2 regions of the Metabacillus hrfriensis genome follow, and region 1 is predicted to be linked to the other one. Evidence: riboswitches for the same ligand, from Rfam matches in the RefSeq annotation. Region 1 holds a riboswitch; the other holds the start of a gene.
The links. Region 1 has a riboswitch for S-adenosylmethionine ahead of QLQ22_RS01225 (Na+/H+ antiporter NhaC family protein). Riboswitches for the same ligand answer to the same signal wherever they lie in the genome.
Positions count from the first base shown of each region.

Region 2: linked by a shared signal. The riboswitch ahead of QLQ22_RS15505 (MetQ/NlpA family ABC transporter substrate-binding protein) and the one ahead of QLQ22_RS01225 (Na+/H+ antiporter NhaC family protein) in region 1 are both predicted to bind S-adenosylmethionine.

Region 1 covers NZ_CP126116.1:211,972-221,465, forward strand. Annotated here, with positions in the region: gene QLQ22_RS01190 (MFS transporter) at 1-424, opposite strand, end outside; gene QLQ22_RS01195 (class I SAM-dependent methyltransferase) at 634-1,260, shown strand; gene QLQ22_RS01200 (cupin domain-containing protein) at 1,439-1,927, shown strand; gene QLQ22_RS01205 (aldehyde dehydrogenase) at 2,066-3,445, shown strand; gene QLQ22_RS01210 (ABC transporter ATP-binding protein) at 3,586-4,302, shown strand; gene QLQ22_RS01215 (ABC transporter permease) at 4,299-5,312, shown strand; gene QLQ22_RS01220 (TetR/AcrR family transcriptional regulator) at 5,372-6,028, shown strand; gene QLQ22_RS01225 (Na+/H+ antiporter NhaC family protein) at 6,203-7,489, opposite strand; SAM riboswitch class I at 7,568-7,675, opposite strand; gene QLQ22_RS01230 (TetR/AcrR family transcriptional regulator) at 7,837-8,463, shown strand; gene QLQ22_RS01235 (GNAT family N-acetyltransferase) at 8,460-9,014, shown strand; gene QLQ22_RS01240 (GNAT family N-acetyltransferase) at 9,011-9,494, shown strand, end outside.
Region 2 covers NZ_CP126116.1:3,150,670-3,160,163, reverse strand. Annotated here, with positions in the region: gene mngA (PTS 2-O-a-mannosyl-D-glycerate transporter subunit IIABC) at 1-1,664, shown strand, start outside; gene mngB (mannosylglycerate hydrolase) at 1,739-4,348, shown strand; SAM riboswitch class I at 4,849-4,957, shown strand; gene QLQ22_RS15505 (MetQ/NlpA family ABC transporter substrate-binding protein) at 5,086-5,928, shown strand; gene QLQ22_RS15495 (LLM class flavin-dependent oxidoreductase) at 6,415-7,452, shown strand; gene QLQ22_RS15490 (LLM class flavin-dependent oxidoreductase) at 7,449-8,801, shown strand; gene QLQ22_RS15485 (GNAT family N-acetyltransferase) at 8,801-9,298, shown strand; gene QLQ22_RS15480 (glutaredoxin family protein) at 9,318-9,494, shown strand, end outside.

The DNA of each region.
Region 1 (9,494 bases):
CATCAATAAGGGAAGCGTTAAAAGCAGGTCCTTTAAATAACCCTGATAAAGCAGTTAAAGCGGTTAAAAGAATGATGACCCAAAAAGGAGGATGCACATAAATCGCAGCTGCAAGCCCGATTACAAGCAAGCACCGGATTAAATCCGAAATCCACATCATTTTTTTCCGGTTCATCCGGTCTGCTGCTGTCCCTGCAATGGAAGCAAAACAGGAGCTGATGAGAAGATGAGTAATTAATATCGCTGACATCAAAGTCGCGCTGTCATACGTCTTCAATATCCAAATATTCAAGGCAATTGTGTGAAAGGTGCCTCCGAATATGGAGAGAGTATATGCAGCAAAAAGAGATAAAAATGTACGGTTGCGCCACAAGCCGAGCTGCTTAATACCTGATTCTACCTGAACGGACTGAGGACTTTCCAAGGTTGTCAACCCCTTTACTTAATCGTTTAAGCAAATACAGCAATATGCAAAACATCGTGCAATATGCGAAATCACTTAAACGTTTAAGTTAAGTTTACGTTCAACCCGCATACATGTCAATACAGGAATTTATCTTTCCGATGTAGGTTTAACAAGCTGTGTTTGGTGATAAAGATAAGAAATAGACGAATCCGTAAGAGGTGACAGATATGTTTTCAGCATTTACGAAAAATTTCAGCAAGCCTAAAGGATTTTTTGGTATCATCGCCGGCAGGATTATGGCACTTGAAAACCAGACGATAAACAAATGGACCATTTCAAAATTGCGCATTAAACCAGGTGATCATATTTTAGAAATTGGATTTGGCCCGGGTTACAGCATGGGACACATGCTTAAGAATTACCGCAGCATTAAGATTGATGGTGTTGATGTATCAGAAACAATGAAAGAACAGGCAGAAAAGCATTTCGAATCTGAAATTGCAGAAGGGAGAGTAAAGCTCATGACAGCTGATGCAGAGAAGGTTGAATTACGGCAGCGTTCCTACGATAAAATCCTTTCCGTTAATAACTATACAATTTGGAACAATCCCCGTGCAGGCCTCGAAAACATTACAAAATCCTTAAAACCTGGCGGAGCAATCGCCATTACCATGCAGCCAAGAGAAGAGGATGCAAGCGCTGAAAAGACAAGAATGTTCGGTCGGCAGATACACGATGACATGCTTGCATGCGGATATGAAAACATAAAAGTATCATATAAAAAAGTCCGTCCTGAACTTACAGTTTGCGTAACCGCCAGAAAAAAAGACGATGATAGGATTAAGATAAATTAAAGATACGGTTTCCTTCATCCTTGTTATAATTAAAAAGGAAAAATAAGGATCGTATGATAAACCGCAATAATTATGGCGATTTGCTATGTTTTTGCGGAAACTACATCAGAAGATTAGGCAGTATCCTCGGTTTGGCGTCTGCTTATACCTGGAACAGTAAAAAAAGGAGTGAAATAAAATGAAACTGAAAACATTCATGTTCAAAGACGACGGCAGTATTCCAAATAATCCTAATTTGCCGCTTCTCGTTTACGAAGGAGCCTTTACTTCAACGGAACAATTCGAGTACACGATTCTTGAGCACGGCTGGTCGGGAACATGGGTAGATGGTGTTTATGACTATCATCATTATCACAGCACCTCTCATGAAGTTTTAGGAGTTGTAAGCGGTAAGGCAAAAATCCTTTTCGGAGGGGAAAACGGAACAGCCGTTGCTGTTCAACAAGGGGATGTCGCAGTCATTCCTGCAGGCGTTGGACATAAATGCATAGAAAAAAGCTCAGATTTCAAAGTGATGGGAGCCTATCCAGATCAACAGGAAATGGATATGTGCACGGGAAAGAAAGAAGAGCGTCCAAAGGCGTTGAAGCATATTCAAAACGTGCCATTGCCTGAAAATGATCCTTTATTGGGCAAAGGCGGACCTATGTTTGATTATTGGAAGTAAAGCAGGCGGCTGCCTGCTTTTATGCACAAAAATAGGCAGCGAAACTGATTCCATATAAATTGACATCAAATCGTTTCATTGTGTATTATATGTTTATGAGATTAAACATATAAACACTTTAAAAGGTGGATAAAATCAATGAATACTCATGAACAAATCCAAGCTCTTCTCTCTCATCAAAGAGCTTACTTTTTAAAAGGAAACACAAGAAGCGTTCAGGGAAGACATGATCGGCTCGAAAAGCTTCGTCTTTTTATAAAGAAAAATGAACGTGCGATCATGGATGCATTGAAAAAGGATTTAAACAAATCCGAGTTTGAAGCCTATTCAACAGAGATCGGAATCCTCCTTGAGGAAATATCCTTTTCACAAAAGAATCTACAAAAATGGGCTGCTCCTAAAAAGGTAAAAACAGCAATAACCCACATCGGTACAACCGGGAAAATTGTTCCGGAGCCTTTTGGAACCGCGCTGATTATCGCACCTTGGAATTATCCGTTTCAGCTGGCATTATCGCCTTTAATCGGAGCGATTGCCGCAGGAAACACAGCGGTTTTAAAACCATCTGAATTTGCACCAAACGTGTCTAAGCTTTTGAAAGAGCTTGTAGAAGAAACCTTTCCCTCAGAGCTTGTCGTCGTGATTGAAGGAGGAATTGAAACGAATCAAGTGCTGCTCGCCCAGAAATTTGATGTAATTTTCTTTACGGGAAGTGTGCCGGTCGGGAAAATCGTTATGGAGGCAGCATCCAAGCACCTTACTCCCGTTATCTTGGAGCTTGGCGGAAAAAGCCCGTGTATTGTCCACAAAGATGCTGACTTACAGCTCTCTGCAAAAAGAATTGCATTCGGAAAGTTTACAAATGCGGGTCAAACCTGTATCGCCCCAGATTATCTGCTTGTTCACAGCGCAGTAAAGAAAGAATTTTTATCCTTGCTACAAGCTGAAATAACGGAAATGTTCAGTGAAAACCCGCTTTTAAATGAAAATTACAGCAGAATGATCAGTGAGAAGCATTTCGACCGCTTAACGGAATTTTTCTCAGATGGAAAGGCTATTTTTGGCGGAAAAGCCGATCGTGAATCTTTAAAAATTGCTCCAACAATTTTAGATGAGGTAAATGTGGATGCTGCTGTTATGCAGGAAGAGATCTTCGGTCCGGTTTTTCCGGTTATGGAATATACCGATTTAGATCAGGCCATTACTTTTATTCAAGATCGCCCTAAACCACTAGCGCTCTACTTATTTACTTCAAGTAAACAGACTGAGCAGCAGATTATTGGACAGGTTTCCTTTGGCGGAGGGTGCATAAACGATACACTGATGCATATTGCCACACCGCATCTTCCGTTTGGCGGAGTGGGGGAAAGCGGAATGGGCAATTATCACGGCAAGTACAGCTTTGAAGCCTTTACACATTACAAAAGTGTTCTTCACCAAACAACAAGATTTGATTTCAGTTTCAGATATCCTCATGCAAAAAATGGGCTGAAATTAATAAGGAAATTGCTTAAATAAAGGAAAGCAGCGAACTGTACAAAAGTTCGCTGCTTTTTTTAACAAAAAAGTGATTACTCACTTTACAAAACAATTATTATCGAATACAGTATAAATGAGTGATTACTCACTTTTATTTAGGAGGCGTTTAAATGAATGAAATGAGCATCGTACTCCAATCTGTTTCAAAATCATTTGGCAAAAAAGAAGTAATAAAAGATGTTTCATTTTCAGTAGGCAAGGGGGAAATCTTTGGCCTGCTCGGACCTTCAGGGTCAGGAAAAACAACCTTAATTAAAATGATAGTTGGAATTGAGGAAGCAAGCATCGGGGATGCGAACGTTTTAGGTGTAAAAATGCCGGACTTAAAATCGCTGCAAAAAATCGGATTTATGGCGCAGTCAGACGCTCTTTACGGAGAGCTTACCGGAAAAGAAAATATAGCTTTTTTCGCAGCTCTCAGCGGTTTAAAAGGAAAGAAGAAAAAAGAGAGAATTCAGTATGTGATGGATCTTGTTAACCTTTCTGAGCACGCATCGAAACGGACAGGAGATTATTCAGGGGGAATGAAGCGACGCCTTTCGCTAGCGATCGCCATGCTTCATGAGCCGCAAATCCTAGTCCTTGATGAGCCGACGGTGGGAATCGACCCAATCCTGCGCCAGTCAATTTGGGAGGAGCTTGAGAACATCAGGCGTACTGGAACGACGATTATTGTCACAACGCATGTGATGGATGAAGCTGAAAAATGTGACAGGATTGGTTTCATTCGCGAAGGAGTCCTGATCGCTTCGGGAACTCCAGAACAGTTGAAATCAGAAACAATGTCACACTCCATTGAAGAAGCATTTTTAGCATATGGGGGTGCTAAACAATGAGGGTACTTGCGATTGTGACGCGTATCATTCAGCAATTTTTCCGGGATAAGCGGACGCTTGCGCTGATGCTGATTGCTCCGTTATTTATTCTGACTCTGATGAACTTTATTTTTGACAGTGAAGCCTATTCACCTAAAATTGGCGTGCACGGAGCACCTGAGCAATTGGTGACAGTTCTCGGGGAGAACGATAGTAAAGTCATAGAATATGAGGAAAATGAACCTGAAAAATGGATAACAGCAGACGGCCTGGATGCCTTTATCTCTTTCGATAAAGGAAATCAAGAGATTACATTAGAAGGCTCAGATCCGAGTGTAAGCCGGGCAGTGCTGGGGGTGCTCCAAAAAAGCGGCCAGCCGGATCAACAAGCACAGCCATCTGTGAACTACTTGCACGGATCAGACGATATGACTTCCTTTGATTACATCGGTCCAGTTCTTATTGGTGTATTTATCTTTTTCTTTGTTTTTCTGATTGCAGGCGTTTCATTTCTGCGGGAGAGAACAAGCGGAACATTGGACCGGATCATGGCGACTCCGCTTAAACGCTGGGAACTGGTTCTTGGGTATGTGATCGGATTTGGTATTTTTACTACCTTTCAGGCCGTTTTGATTTCTGCCTTCTCCATAAGTGTGCTGGACATGATGATGGAAGGCCCTTATTTCTATGTACTGCTCATTACGTTTCTGCTTGCGATGACTTCTTTGACTCTCGGAACCTTGCTGTCTACGTTTGCTAATAATGAGCTGCAGATGTTTCAATTTATCCCGCTCGTCATTGTGCCGCAAGTGTTCTTTTCAGGTCTTTTTAAACTCGAAACGATGGCGGAGTGGCTGCAGTCCATTAGTTATGCCATGCCGCTTAAATACGGTGCAGTGGCTCTGCAGGGGATCATGATTAAGGGTTACGGGTGGGAGGACATTGCACAGGATGTCTATATTCTGCTTGGTTTTTCCCTGGCATTTCTGATTCTGAATATCTTCGCTTTGAAAAAGGTAAGAAGGCTGTAATGCTTGTGTTCTCTTTTTCATTTATAATAGGGACATAGATGAATGAGGAGTTTTAAAAGATGAGCAATCAATTTTCCATTGAAGAGCTATTGAAGCTGACAGATGAAGATGTAAAGATGAGTGAAAAACAAAAAAAGGTAGTAGAAGCTGCCATTGAAATATTTGCAGATAAAGGCTTTGCAGCAGCCTCAACAAGTGAAATAGCTAAAAAAGCTGGAGTCGCAGAGGGGACGATTTTCCGTCATTATCAAACGAAAAAAGACCTGCTGTTTGCAATCGTCATGCCGACTATAACTAAATCCATTGCCCCATTTTTAGTGAGAAATTTTCTTCAGGACGTGACGAAGCAAAATCATCAGGACCTTGAACATATGCTGAGATACATTCTTGAAAACCGCTATGAGTTTATAAAGAAAAATCACCCTGTCATCAAGATTTTGCTCCAGGAAGTTTTCTTTCATGAAGAGTTCAGAGGGGAGCTCCGAAAGGTCGTTGAGGAACATGCAGTTGAGAAGCTGAAGAAGCTGATCATTCACTTCCAGGAAAAAGGAGAGATGATTGACATGCCTCCTGAAACAGTGTTGCGGATGATCATTACGACAATTATGGGGTTCCTGATCGGAAGGTTCATCATTCTGCCTGATTTGGATTGGGACGATGAAGCAGAAAAAGAATATACGATCCAGTTTCTTCTGCATGGACTGATGAAGAAGTAAAGCCGCTCATAGGATGAGCGGCTCTTTTTCTTGTTAGGAAAACTATAAAAGTCAAAGGGGTGTGGAAAATAAACCGTAAAGCTCCGGCCCATTGAGCTTTGGTCAGAACAAATCCGCCTGCGCTTTAGATCTATGAAAAAACAGAGTCCAATTTCGGACTCTGCCGGGCAGGAACTACTTGGCTTTTTTAAATTTCGGATAGCCAATAATAATAGCCGCAATACCCATAACGGCTATTAAGAATGGGTAATAAGAGAATGGCAGGATATCAGCTGGTGAAATCTTTGCAAATTGAGCGGCAGTAAGCATTTGAGCGCCATAAGGGATTAAACCCTGTATACTGCAAGAAAAAATATCCAAAAGGCTGGCAGATTTACGTTTATCAATCTCATATTTATCTGCCATATCTTTTGCCAGCGGACCCGCTGCAATAATAGAGATGGTATTATTTGCAGTCGCAAGGTTTGTCGTGCTTACAAGACCGGCAATGGCATATTCTGCCCCTCTTTTAGAAGAAATTCTTTTTGTCATCGCTTCTAAAATAAAGTGAATGCCGCCATTTCGTTTAATCAGTTCAACCATACCGCCGATTAAGAGTGAAAGAATGACCAGTTCGGCCATCCCCATAATACCTTCTGTTATTTTCTGAAGAAAATCAGTTAACGTATAGCTGCCATCAGACATCCCGATAACTCCGCTAAGCAGGATACCCCCAGTTAAAACAATAATGACATTCATTCCAAGAAGAGCTGTTACAAGTACGGCTATATAAGGCAGCATTTTAATGAAACTGAATTCTCCAGGTGAAACAGGAGATTGATTGCCGAGAGTAATCACAATTAAGACAGCACAAGTAATGATGGCAGCCGGCAAAACGATGAAGAAGTTTACCTTGAACTTGTCTCTCATTTCCGTCTGCTGTGTCCGAACTGCAGCTATTGTTGTATCCGATATGAAAGACAGGTTGTCCCCAAACATCGCACCGCCAATAACGGCAGCCATAGCAAGAGCTATTGAAATATCAGCCTCTGCACTGATGCCAACCCCAATTGGAGCAAGTGCAGCAATTGTTCCCATTGAAGTTCCCATTGCAAGTGATATAAAAGCTCCAATGATAAATAATCCAACAATCAAAAAGCTTTGCGGCAAAAATGAAAGCGCAAGATTGACTGTAGATTCCACTGCACCCATCCCTTTTGCCACTTCAGAGAAAGCTCCGGCCAGGATAAATATAAAGACCATAATCATCAAATCAGGATGGCCTGCCCCTTTAGCAAAATTCTCAACCTTCGCAGTGAATGTCTCTTTACGATTCATCATAAGAGCTGCTCCTGATGCAATGATAATTGCAACAAGAATCGGCATCTTATAAAAATCGCCTGTTATAATACCAGACCCTACAAATAGGGCAAGAAATATGATTAACGGCAATAATGCCAGTCCATTTCCTTTTGTCTCCATGTGTACCACCTTTCTTATTATAAAAAAAGATCTCTTCTAAAGCAGAAGAGATCTTAAATCCGGAATGGAATAAACCTCTTCTTATCTTTCAAGCACGCGGCTTGCTGGAATTGGCACAGCACTCGGAAATCCGAGTCCGCTGCCGAGGCATCACAGGGCCAGTCCCTCTGCCTCTCTTAATAAGAAGATATATGTGTGTTTTTAAAAAATGACCTTTCCTACATTAAGGGGTTATTGTGTAAAAGTCAAATGGTAGATTTAACAAACATTTTTTCAAAATTGTTTGAATTTACCGTTAACAGTGGAATAAAATAAACTATATAGTCGGTTTTTAAGGAGGTGTAAAGGTGGCTCCAATTGTTTCAGATGAATATAAGGAAAAAAAGAAACGCCATATCCTGGAAAGTGCCCTTAAGGCTTTTGGAGAAAAAGGATTTCAGCTTGCAACAATAGACGATATTGTTGCTGAATCTGGGTTAAGTAAAGGCGCAATCTACAACTATTTTAAAAGCAAGGAAGAAATTTACCTTCAGCTGATGCAGATGCGGACAGAGCAGAATATCGCAAAACTGAAAAGAAGTTTTCTAGAGAGAGGAACTGCAAAAGAAAAACTTCACCAGTTTTTCAAAAACTATGCGGAAATTGAGCTATCTCAAAAGTGGCAGAAAATGATCGGTGTTCACCTTGAATTCTGGATTCATTCTGGCCGTGATGAAGAACTTAAGAAAGTCATGACAGACCGGTATGACGACGTTTATCAAGTGCTGCTTGTTGAAATCATCGAAGAAGGCATAAGGCAGAATGAATTCAACAAAGAGACGGATCCATCGCTCATATCTTCTATGGTATGGGGAACCATAGACGGCATTTGTCTTCACTATTCAGTAATAGGCAGGAATTACCCTTATCAAGAACAAATCCGTGCCTTAGAAGAAATGATCTTCATGTACTTAGAAAAAGGGGGATCTGCATGAGGTTTTTACAAGGAGAAAATATATACCTGCGTCCTTTTAGAAAAGACGACTTCGAGATGATTTTTAAAAGTGTGCAGGACAAAGAGATTAGAAGGCTTACTGGTACACAAACGTTTTTTACAATGGAGAAAATAGAGCAGGCTTATGAAAGCTTTGCGCTGGATAAAACACGAATGGATCTTGTGATTGTACGGAATGAAACAGATGAAGCAATAGGAGATCTTGCCCTGATGGATATCGATCTCTTAAACCGGAATGCAAGTGTACGAATTGCCCTGAACGATGAAAAGCATCGCGGACATGGTTTTGGCACTGAAGCGATGAAATTAATCCTTGAGCATGGCTTTCACCATTTGGGATTATACCGGATAGGACTAAATGTTTATCACTACAACGCAAGAGCAAAACGCTCCTATGAGAAATTAGGCTTTAAGCAGGAAGGCGTTATACGGGGAGAGCTTTTTTATGAAGGGGAGTTTCACGACAATATCCTAATGGGTGTATTAGCAGATGAATTTTGGGAAGCTAATGAGAAATGGGGCGCGGTATGATCACAATTAAGAGATTGTCTCAATGTACGCTTGAAGAAGCTTTAACCGCATGGAATAAAGGCTTTGAGGGATATTACTTTGATATGACGCTGTCCCTTGAGAATTTTTTTAACCGAATGGTGCTTGAAAATCTTTCGCCGGCATTATCTGTTGTAGCTTTTCACGATTCAAAGCCGGTTGGACTGGTTCTGAATGGAATCAGAACCATTGACGGCAAAAAAATAGCATGGAATGGCGGTACAGGTGTTGCTCCTGAGTACCGAAGCAAAGGGGTCGGGTTAAAGCTGATGGAAGAGGTTTTGTCTATTTATGAAAAAGAAAATGTAGACACTGCTACTCTTGAAGCCGTCTCTCATAATGATCGTGCGATAAAGCTTTATGAAAAAATGGGCTATCAGGTTGTGGACCGGATTGCACACCTTGGTCTTTCAGCTCCTCTAAAGTTCGAAGAACCAAAAGGCAGATTCCGTGTCCAGGTTA
Region 2 (9,494 bases), 2.1 Mb from region 1:
ATCCAACCAATCAGGTAGAGCTAATTATTTTACTAGCGATTCCAGATGATGAAGCTGGTTCAACACATCTATCCTTATTATCAGAGCTAGTGACAAGGTTGTCTAATGAAGAGTATAAAAATCGATTATTGAGATCTAACACAAATCTAGAGCTTTTTAATAACCTGGATCGTCAAGATGAAATAGAAGAAGTGCCAGAAGTAAAGAAGATAAATAAAACCATATTAGCAGTAACTGCATGTCCAGCAGGTATTGCGCACACTTACATGGCAGCAGAAGCATTAGTAAAAGCAGGGAAAGATTTAGGTGTAGATGTGTTTGTTGAGAAGCAAGGTGCGAACGGTATTGAAGACCGCCACACGAAAGGACAATTAAACAGTGCTGATGCTGTGATTTTCTCTGTAGACGTAGCTGTAAAAAACGAAGAAAGATATAGTCATCTTCCGAAAGTTAAAACGGCAGTGGCAGCACCATTGAAAGATGCAAAAGGGATTATCAGTCAAGCTTTAGAGAAATCTGAAAACGCTCCCAAGAAGGATAGTTCTAATGAAGAAAGTGTCTCTTTTGAAGAAGATGAGGATGAAAAAAAATCCTTTAAGACAGAAATAAAAGATTCTATCTTAACAGGTATATCGTACATCATTCCAGTAATTGTAGCTGGGGGCATGACGCTCGCTGCAGCAGTTCTGCTATCCCAAGCCTTTGATCTTCAAGAACTCTATAATACAGAAGGTTCTTGGCTTTGGTTGTTGAGACAGTTAGGCGGGACACTATTAGGAACATTATTGGTGCCAATTCTTGCAGCATACATGGCCTATTCAATTGCGGATAAACCTGCATTAGGACCAGGTTTCGCAGCAGGGGTAGCTGCGAATTTAATTGGCAGCGGTTTCTTGGGCGGTATGCTTGGAGGGATTTTAGCAGGTTATTTCCTTAAATTCTTAAAGCATTATGTAAAACCAAAAGGAACATTTGCCGGATTCATCAGTTTTTGGGTATACCCGGTTGTTGGTACGCTTGTTGTTGGATCGGTTATGTTGTTTTTGGTAGGGAAACCATTAGCCCTATTAAATCAAGGATTACTTGATTGGTTACAAGGCATGTCCGGAACAAATGCGCTTATTTTAGGAGCTATAATAGGCGCCATGGTTTCGTTTGATCTGGGAGGCCCAATTAATAAAGCAGCTTACACGTTTTGCATTGGTGCAATGGCAAGTGGAAATTTCATTCCTTATGCTGCCTTTGCCTCTGTGAAAATGGTTTCAGCCTTTTCCGTAACAGGAGCAACACTTATTGATAAGAAGAATTTCACCAAACAGGAAAAAGAAATAGGAAAACAAACATGGTTATTGGGTTTAGCTGGTATTACAGAAGGAGCTATTCCGTTTATGATGAATGATCCACTTCGAGTAATTCCATCTTTAGTTGCAGGGTCTGCTATTACAGGAGCTATTGTATCTTATTTTAATATCGGTTTAAACGTTCCTGGAGCCGGAATTTTCTCGCTTGCACTATTACAAGGAAAGCCGATGCTATTAGCAGCCAGTATATGGTTTGGCGCCGCATTAATTGGTGCTGTTGTTTCAACGATTTTGTTGATTGCAACAAGAAAAAGCAAGCTGAAAAGAGAAAAGAATAAAAAATCTTCCCGAATGGCTGCTTAGATTTTTGGCGGTTATAATCTATCGCACTTAAGTTGCTTAAGTGATATACAAATACATCGTAATTGGAGGACATCATGACAAAAGTTCATATCGTTCCACATATGCATTGGGACAGAGAATGGTATTTTTCAACGGAAGAATCTAGAATTCTTTTGGTTAACAATATGGAAGAAATAATGGAGATGCTAGAAAATAATCCAGATTATCCACACTATGTACTAGATGGTCAAACGTCAATTTTAGAGGATTACTTTGCTGTTAAGCCGGAAAGTAAGGAAAGAGTCAAAAGTCTAGTTCAAAAAGGAAAGCTGATCATTGGACCATGGTATACACAAACAGACGAGATGGTGGTTGGCGGAGAATCGATTGTACGAAATTTATTATATGGAATAAAAGATTGTGAAGAGTTCGGGAGTCACATGAAAATCGGATACCTTCCAGATTCCTTTGGACAATCTTCACAAATGCCGCAAATTTTAAATGGTTTTGATATTAAGTATTCGATTTTTTGGCGAGGGGCTACTGAACGTCACGGCACAGACAAAACGGAATTCTATTGGGAAACAGATGAAGGTTCTAAAGTTCTGGTACAATTATTTCCTCTAGGATACGCGATTGGAAAGTATTTGCCGGAGGATGAACAAAAGCTTCAAGAACGTATTGATAAGTATTTTAAGGTGTTAGATCACGGTGCTACGACAGAGAATATCATTTTGCCAAATGGTCATGATCAAATGCCTATTCAAAAAAATATCTTTACTGTTATGGATAAACTGCAGGCAATGTACCCAGACCGCGAGTTTTTCTTGAGCAAATATGAAAACATCTTTGGTGAATTAGAAAAAAATGAGGAACTTCCTACACTGCAGGGTGAATTTATAGATGGAAAGTATTCACGCGTTCACCGAAGTATTTATTCCACACGCATGGATATTAAAGCTGCCAATGCAAGAATTGAAAATAAGCTCACAAACATATTAGAACCACTTGCAACTCTTGCGTACAGCCTAGGTTTTGAATATCATCACGGTCTAATAGAACTTATTTGGAAAGAAATTATGAAAAATCATGCGCATGACAGTATAGGATGCTGCTGCTCAGATAAAGTCCATCAAGAAATTGTTAACCGATTTTTTCTTGCAGAAGAAAAAGTCGATCAACTTATCAGCTTCTATAAGAGAAAAATTGTTGATTCAGTAGATACAGAATGGAATTATGATCGTCTTTCTGCTTTTAACTTACTTCCCTATGATCGGGAGGAAGTCATTACAACAGAAGTTACTACAAAATTAAAGTCCTTTAAGTTAATTGATGAAATGTCAAAGGAAATTGAGTTTGAAGTAATAGACAGCGTTGTTATTGATCCTGGGTTAATTGACCGTCAAATCGTTCATTACGGAAACTATGATCCCTTTATTAAATATACCGTTCAATTAAAAGACCAATTTCCTGCATTAGGCTATAAAACCTATTTTATAGTTGAAAATGATGGGGAAATGAAAAATTCAATTTCTCCAAAAAGTGAAGTTACAACAGATTTCTACGAAATCAGCGTAAATTCAAATGGTTCGTTGAATATTTTTGATAAGAAGTTAAACAAGACCTTCAACGATGTTCTGTTACTTGAAGATGGAGGGGATGATGGAGATGAATATGACTTTTCTCCATTAAGAGATGAAACGCTAATCTATAGTAACAACGTAAAGGCGGACGTTGAAATTAAACAGGGGCAGTATGAGGCTACTATAGATATTCGTTATACCCTTGCAATTCCAGAAGATCTAAATAAGAGAAAAGATCATATTTTAGATAGCTCTGCAGATGTGCATATTAAACTCACCATTCCAAATCACAAGCCAATTATTGAAATCAAGCTTGAGATAGATAATCACGCTAAAGATCATCGTTTAAGAGCGTTAATTCCAACGGGAATTGCTTCAGCATTTTCTGTATCTGATAACCAATTTGGTTGTTTGAAACGTGATGTTTACGATAGTGCAATGGATATTTGGGAGCAGGAAGAATGGGATGAACGTCCAGATTCCATTTATCCAATGTTAAGTTTTGTTAGTCTATCCAATGAAGCATATGGTGTGAGTGTACTAACAAATAGTACAAGAGAGTATGAGATTGTCGGTGAAGCATACGACACAATTGCTATAACCTTGTTCAGAGGTGTAGGAGTGCTGGGTAAGGAAGAACTGCTCAGAAGGCCGGGCCGTCCTTCTGGAATTAAATTACCTACTCCAGACTCACAAATGCTTGGAAAACTAACGTTAGAGTTTGCGATTGTTACACATCAGCAATCTGCATTAAAAGCTAATGCTGCACGGATGGCTAAAGAGTACTTAACACCAATTGATCTCTATAACAAAATTCCATTTAATGCAATGAAACTTAATACAGCGGATGTTAAAACGCCGGCCTCTTTCAGCTTTATAAAAGAAGTACATCAGGATTCTGTTTTAAGTACTTTGAAGAAAGCCGAAAAGGATGATCAATTCGTATTGCGTTTCTATAATCCAACCGACGAAGAAAAGGTCGTTTCATTTAAAATAAACCGTTCTATTCAACAAGCATATACGGCAAATCTTAATGAAAAATGTTCTGAAGTTATAGAGGTGGAAGAAAATAAAGTACAATCGAAAATTAAAACAAATCAAGTGAAAACGATTCTTTTTTAAAAGCAGTTTGATAGTTTTTCAAAAAGACACTCTTCTATTTGCACGTGAAGTTACCTTCAACGCAGCAAAAAATAGGGGTGTCTTTTTTATTAACAAATAGAAAGTTAAATCAACCTTGATGTGAGTAAATATGAATAAACCAATTTTTCTTTTTCCTATTTTTCAAAGAGAGAATTTTGGGAGGAGATAAGAATTGCAATGTTATTAGGAATAAATTTTTATGCCCTTAATACAAGAAATAAACAGTAATTACAATGTGTATTAGGCATAATTGATTTAATCAATGCAGTATAGAAAGTAATTATTATTTTTAATTCCGACTTGACACATATGATTTATTGTATTAATTTAATATTAACAAATTTTTCAATTACAGCGCTCACTGGATAACCAGAGGCTTTCACTCAAGTACCCTGAGAACTTGAGATGGAAGCCTTTCGTTCATTTAACATGATTAATTAAGGAGTGATGAATCCATTAATGGATGAAAAAAACATATATTCTTATTTAGAGAGGTGGAGGGAATGGCCCTATGAAACCTCGGCAACAGGCTTATATAAAAGTACTGTGCTAATTCCAGCAAGCATGAAAGTGCTTGAAAGATAAGATGAGATATTCGTTTAATCCGAAACTCTTTCTTATTTTAGAAAGGGTTTTTATTTTACGCAATTTTTGATGGGCGGTGAGAACTCGCAATATTAAGGATTTAAAAAAAATGAAAAAGGGAGAAAACAAAAATGAAAAAATTATCGATTACACTTCTAGCCGGAATCATATTCATTATTTTATCAGGATGCAACATAAACTCAAATGCATCTGAAAACAACAAAATTGTCGTAGGTTCATCTGGATCAGATGCTCAAGTATGGAACTTTATTTCAAAATCAAAAGCAGCCAAAGAAGCCGGAATTGAGATTGAAGTAAAAGAATTTAATGACGGCCTGCAAATTAATGAGGCTACAAATGACGGAATCCTTGATGTAAATGCTTTTCAATCACTATCATATTTTCAAGATTATGTGAAAAGTAAAAATGCAGATTTAGCCGCAATAGCAACAACTTATTTAGAACCAATGGGTATTTATTCTAAACGCTTGAAGTCACTTGAAGAAATTCCGGAAAATGCTGGAATAGCCATTCCTAATGATCCGGCAAATACAGCTCGAGCTCTACGCGTATTGCGAAATGCAGGTGTCATTACGTTAAAGGATGATTTTGATTCATTTGGAACGATTCAAGATATTGTAGAAAACCCGAAAAATATTAAATTTGTTCCAGTAGACGGATCATCTACAGCGCGGTCTCTTCCCGATGTAGATGCCTCCTTAATTGGAAACAGCATTGCTCTTGATGCTGGATTGAATTCTATTAAAGATTCTATTTACCATGAAGAGGTCAATCAAGATACACAGGCAAATATTAATATTCTTGTTACTCAAAAAGAAAACGAAAAAAATGAAAATTTTAAAAAATTAAGCAGTATATATCATTCGAAAGAAGTTCAGGAATTCATAAAGAAGGAATTTGGCGGAACCAAAATCCCAGTAAAAAAACCGGTTGAAGAAATCATAAATAATTAATAATTAATAAAGACTCTTTATCGATGGACTATAGACAACTGATTACTTTATAGAATTAGCTGTTCCTATTCTTCAAGAAAGGGGTTTATTTCGATCGGAGTATGAAGGTGTCACTCTTCGAGAGAGCTTAGGTCTGGAATTTCCGGAAAATCAGTTTGCGTGAAAAAACGCAGAACAAGGAAGAACAGGAAACAGCTGACTTTTTATCTTGATTAGTAGACCTTTGTATAGTCCGAAAATATTTTTATAAAACCAACTTGATTTATCGGAAAAATAAGAATAATATTCTTTCAATGGATCTAAAATTTCATAATTTAAAGAATTGAAAGAATAAAGAATTGCCCACTGGTCAACCGGAGGCGCCCCAGATAAGATATGCATTCTTATCTGGGGGGCCTTTTTTGCAGCTTCTTTTGCTGACTGGACTTCTAGAGGCACATTAAATAGGGCTGTGAGGAAAAGAAATAAACAAGGGGGGAAGAAAGTGTGTCAATAAAATTGAGCATTCTTGATCAAAGTCCGATTGGAGAAAATGATACAGCAGCAGATGCGTTAAAACAAACAGTGGATCTGGCAATACTTGCAGAGAAATGGGGTTATCACCGTTTTTGGGTATCTGAGCATCATAATTCAGAGGAATTAGCTGGCTCTGCGCCAGAAGCTCTCATTTCCTACCTTCTGGCAAAAACCAAACAGATTCGAATAGGTTCTGGCGGAGTTATGCTTCAACATTACAGTCCATATAAAGTCGCTGAAATCTTCAACGTTTTGTCATCTTTAGCTCCAGGAAGAGTGGATTTGGGAATAGGAAAAGCTCCGGGCGGCCTGCCCCTTTCCACAAGAGCGCTTCAGCAAAATCTTTTGAAAGGTGGTCAAAGCATTCAAGAGAAATTAAGTGATTTAAAAAGTCTCATGCATAACAGCTTACATGAGAAACACGAGCTATACGGTGTGAAAGCTTATCCTATTCCTCCTGAACCAGCGCATCTTTTTCTCCTGGGAGCCAGTGAGAATAGTGCGAAGTTAGCAGCAGTATTGAACATTTCATTCGTTTATGCACAATTTATTAACGGTGATCCAAATGAACTGAAAAAATCACTGCAAGCCTACCTTAATGGGGGAGGTAACAATCAAGACTTTCATTTAGCGTTATCTATCATAGTTGCGGATACGGATCGTGAAGCAGAAAATCTCAGGGGTGAGAGTAAATTGATAAGAGTAAATCTGGAAAGCGGACGACATGTAACGGTTAAAAGCATTGAACAAGCAGAAAAATTTGCAGAACAGGCTGGTGAATCTTACTCCATAGAAGAACAAGTTGCCGCAATTATATACGGTTCAAAAGCAACGGTAAGAAGACAGGTTTTAGAATTGCAAAACAGTCTGGGGATAAATGAAATCATTGTTTCAACCCCTCTAGTGGATGTTGAGGCTAAACAAAAAAGTTTTTCACTTTTAGGTGAAGCTTTTACAGAAGGAGATGTGGATTCAGATAAATTTTTGACAAAGGTGGGAACTGAATGACGATAAAACAATTAAAACTAGGCGCCCTATTACACGGTGCAGGAGGCAACATGTCTTCTTGGAGGCACCCAAATGCAACTGCAGATGCCAGTGTGAATTTCCAGTTTTATAAAGAAATGGCGGTAAAAGCAGAAGATGCAAAGTTTGATCTAATATTTATTGCAGATGGACTGTTTATAAATGAAAAATCTCTGCCTCACTTTTTGAATCGTTTTGAACCAATCACCATTCTTTCAAGTCTTGCTTCTGTTACTTCGCGTATAGGTTTAGTAGGAACACTTTCCACTTCATACAGCGAACCATATACCGTAGCCAGACAATTCGCATCTCTGGATAAAATAAGCGACGGCCGTGCAGGATGGAATGCTGTTACATCACCGCTTGAAGGCTCAGCCTTAAATTACAGCAAAAAAGTACATCCAACTCATGCTGATCGCTATAAAATTGCAGGAGAATACCTGGAAGTAATAAGAGGATTATGGGATTCCTGGGAAGACGATGCTTTTATAAGAGATAAAGAATCCGGTGTATTTTTTAATCCTGATAAATTGCACCGCATCAATTATGAGGGTGAATATTTCTCTATTGCAGGACCGCTGAATATAGACCGGTCCAAGCAAGGGCATCCAGTCGTTTTTCAAGCAGGCTCGTCGGAAGCTGGCATTAACTTAGCCGCTAAAGAGGCAGATGCTGTGTTTACTGGACATGAATCAATTGAACAGGCAAAAGAATTCTATCAAAAAGTAAAACAAAAAGCAGTGGAACATGGGAGAGCTGCTGATGACATACTAATCTTCCCTGGAATTAGTCCAATCATTGGAAGGACGGAAGAGGAAGCGGAGAAGAAATACCGGGAGATTGCAAGTTTAGTAACCATTGAAAATGCGATTGATTATTTAGGAAGATTTTTTGATCATTACGATTTTTCAAAGTTTCCTTTGGATGATCCGTTTCCGGAGTTAGGCGATATCGGTAAAAACAGCTTTCAGAGTACGACAGACCGGATTAAAAAAATGGGTAAAGAAGAAAATCTGACACTCCGTGAGGTTGCATTGAGAGTGACAACACCCAAGAGTCAGTTTACGGGTACACCTATAAAAATTGCAAACCTGATTCAAAGGTGGTTTGAAGAAGGAGCTGCAGATGGTTTTATGATTGGAAGTGCTGTCATGCCTGACGGTTTAGATGATTTTGCAAACGAAGTTGTCCCTATTTTGCAGAATAGAGGCCTCTTCCGAAATGAATATGAGAAAGACACCCTCCGGGGAAATTTGGGCCTTAAAAAACCTGAAAACAGATATACGGCATCCATAAATCAAGCAGAGCAATTGAATACAGGGGTGAAATGATGAGTCATATATATAGATTAGCGAGACTCGAAGATGCAGAAGAGCTCTTGGGATTGACACTGAGAGCCTATGAACCTATTAGAAAGCTGAACATTAAATTTCCTGCAGCTACAGCAGATTTAGAGCTCGTAAAACAAAACATCATACAGCACACTTGTTATGTTTTAGAAGTAGACCAATCGATTGTATCAACGATTACAATCAGACGATTTGAAGAAATTACGGATCTTCCATGTGTTTGGTGGTTTGCAGTGGATACAGAATTTAAAGGAAAGGGATATGGAAAAAGGATATTGCAGTATGTTGAAGAGGACATATTAAGAGACCGTTTAAATGCAAAGGCAGTTGCACTTGGAACTTCAGATCGTCATCCTTGGTTAATTGAAATGTATGAGAGAAATGGTTACGTCCGATTTTACGAAAGGGACTACGGAGAAGAAGGAAAAGGCGTGTTTTTGAAAAAGGAACTTGTTCATGAATTATCACAAAATCTTTAAATTCGTAGGGAGGATTACCATGACACAGCAAAGCAAGATTATTTTATGGAGCAGAAAAGGATGTCACTATTGCGATGAGATAAAAGAATTTTTCGGAAAAAATGAGTATGAGTACACAGTGGTTGATGTAGAAGGAAAAGACCATCTGAGAGATATTCTTGAACTTAAGTATGGCATTCGCCACGTACCTGTAGTT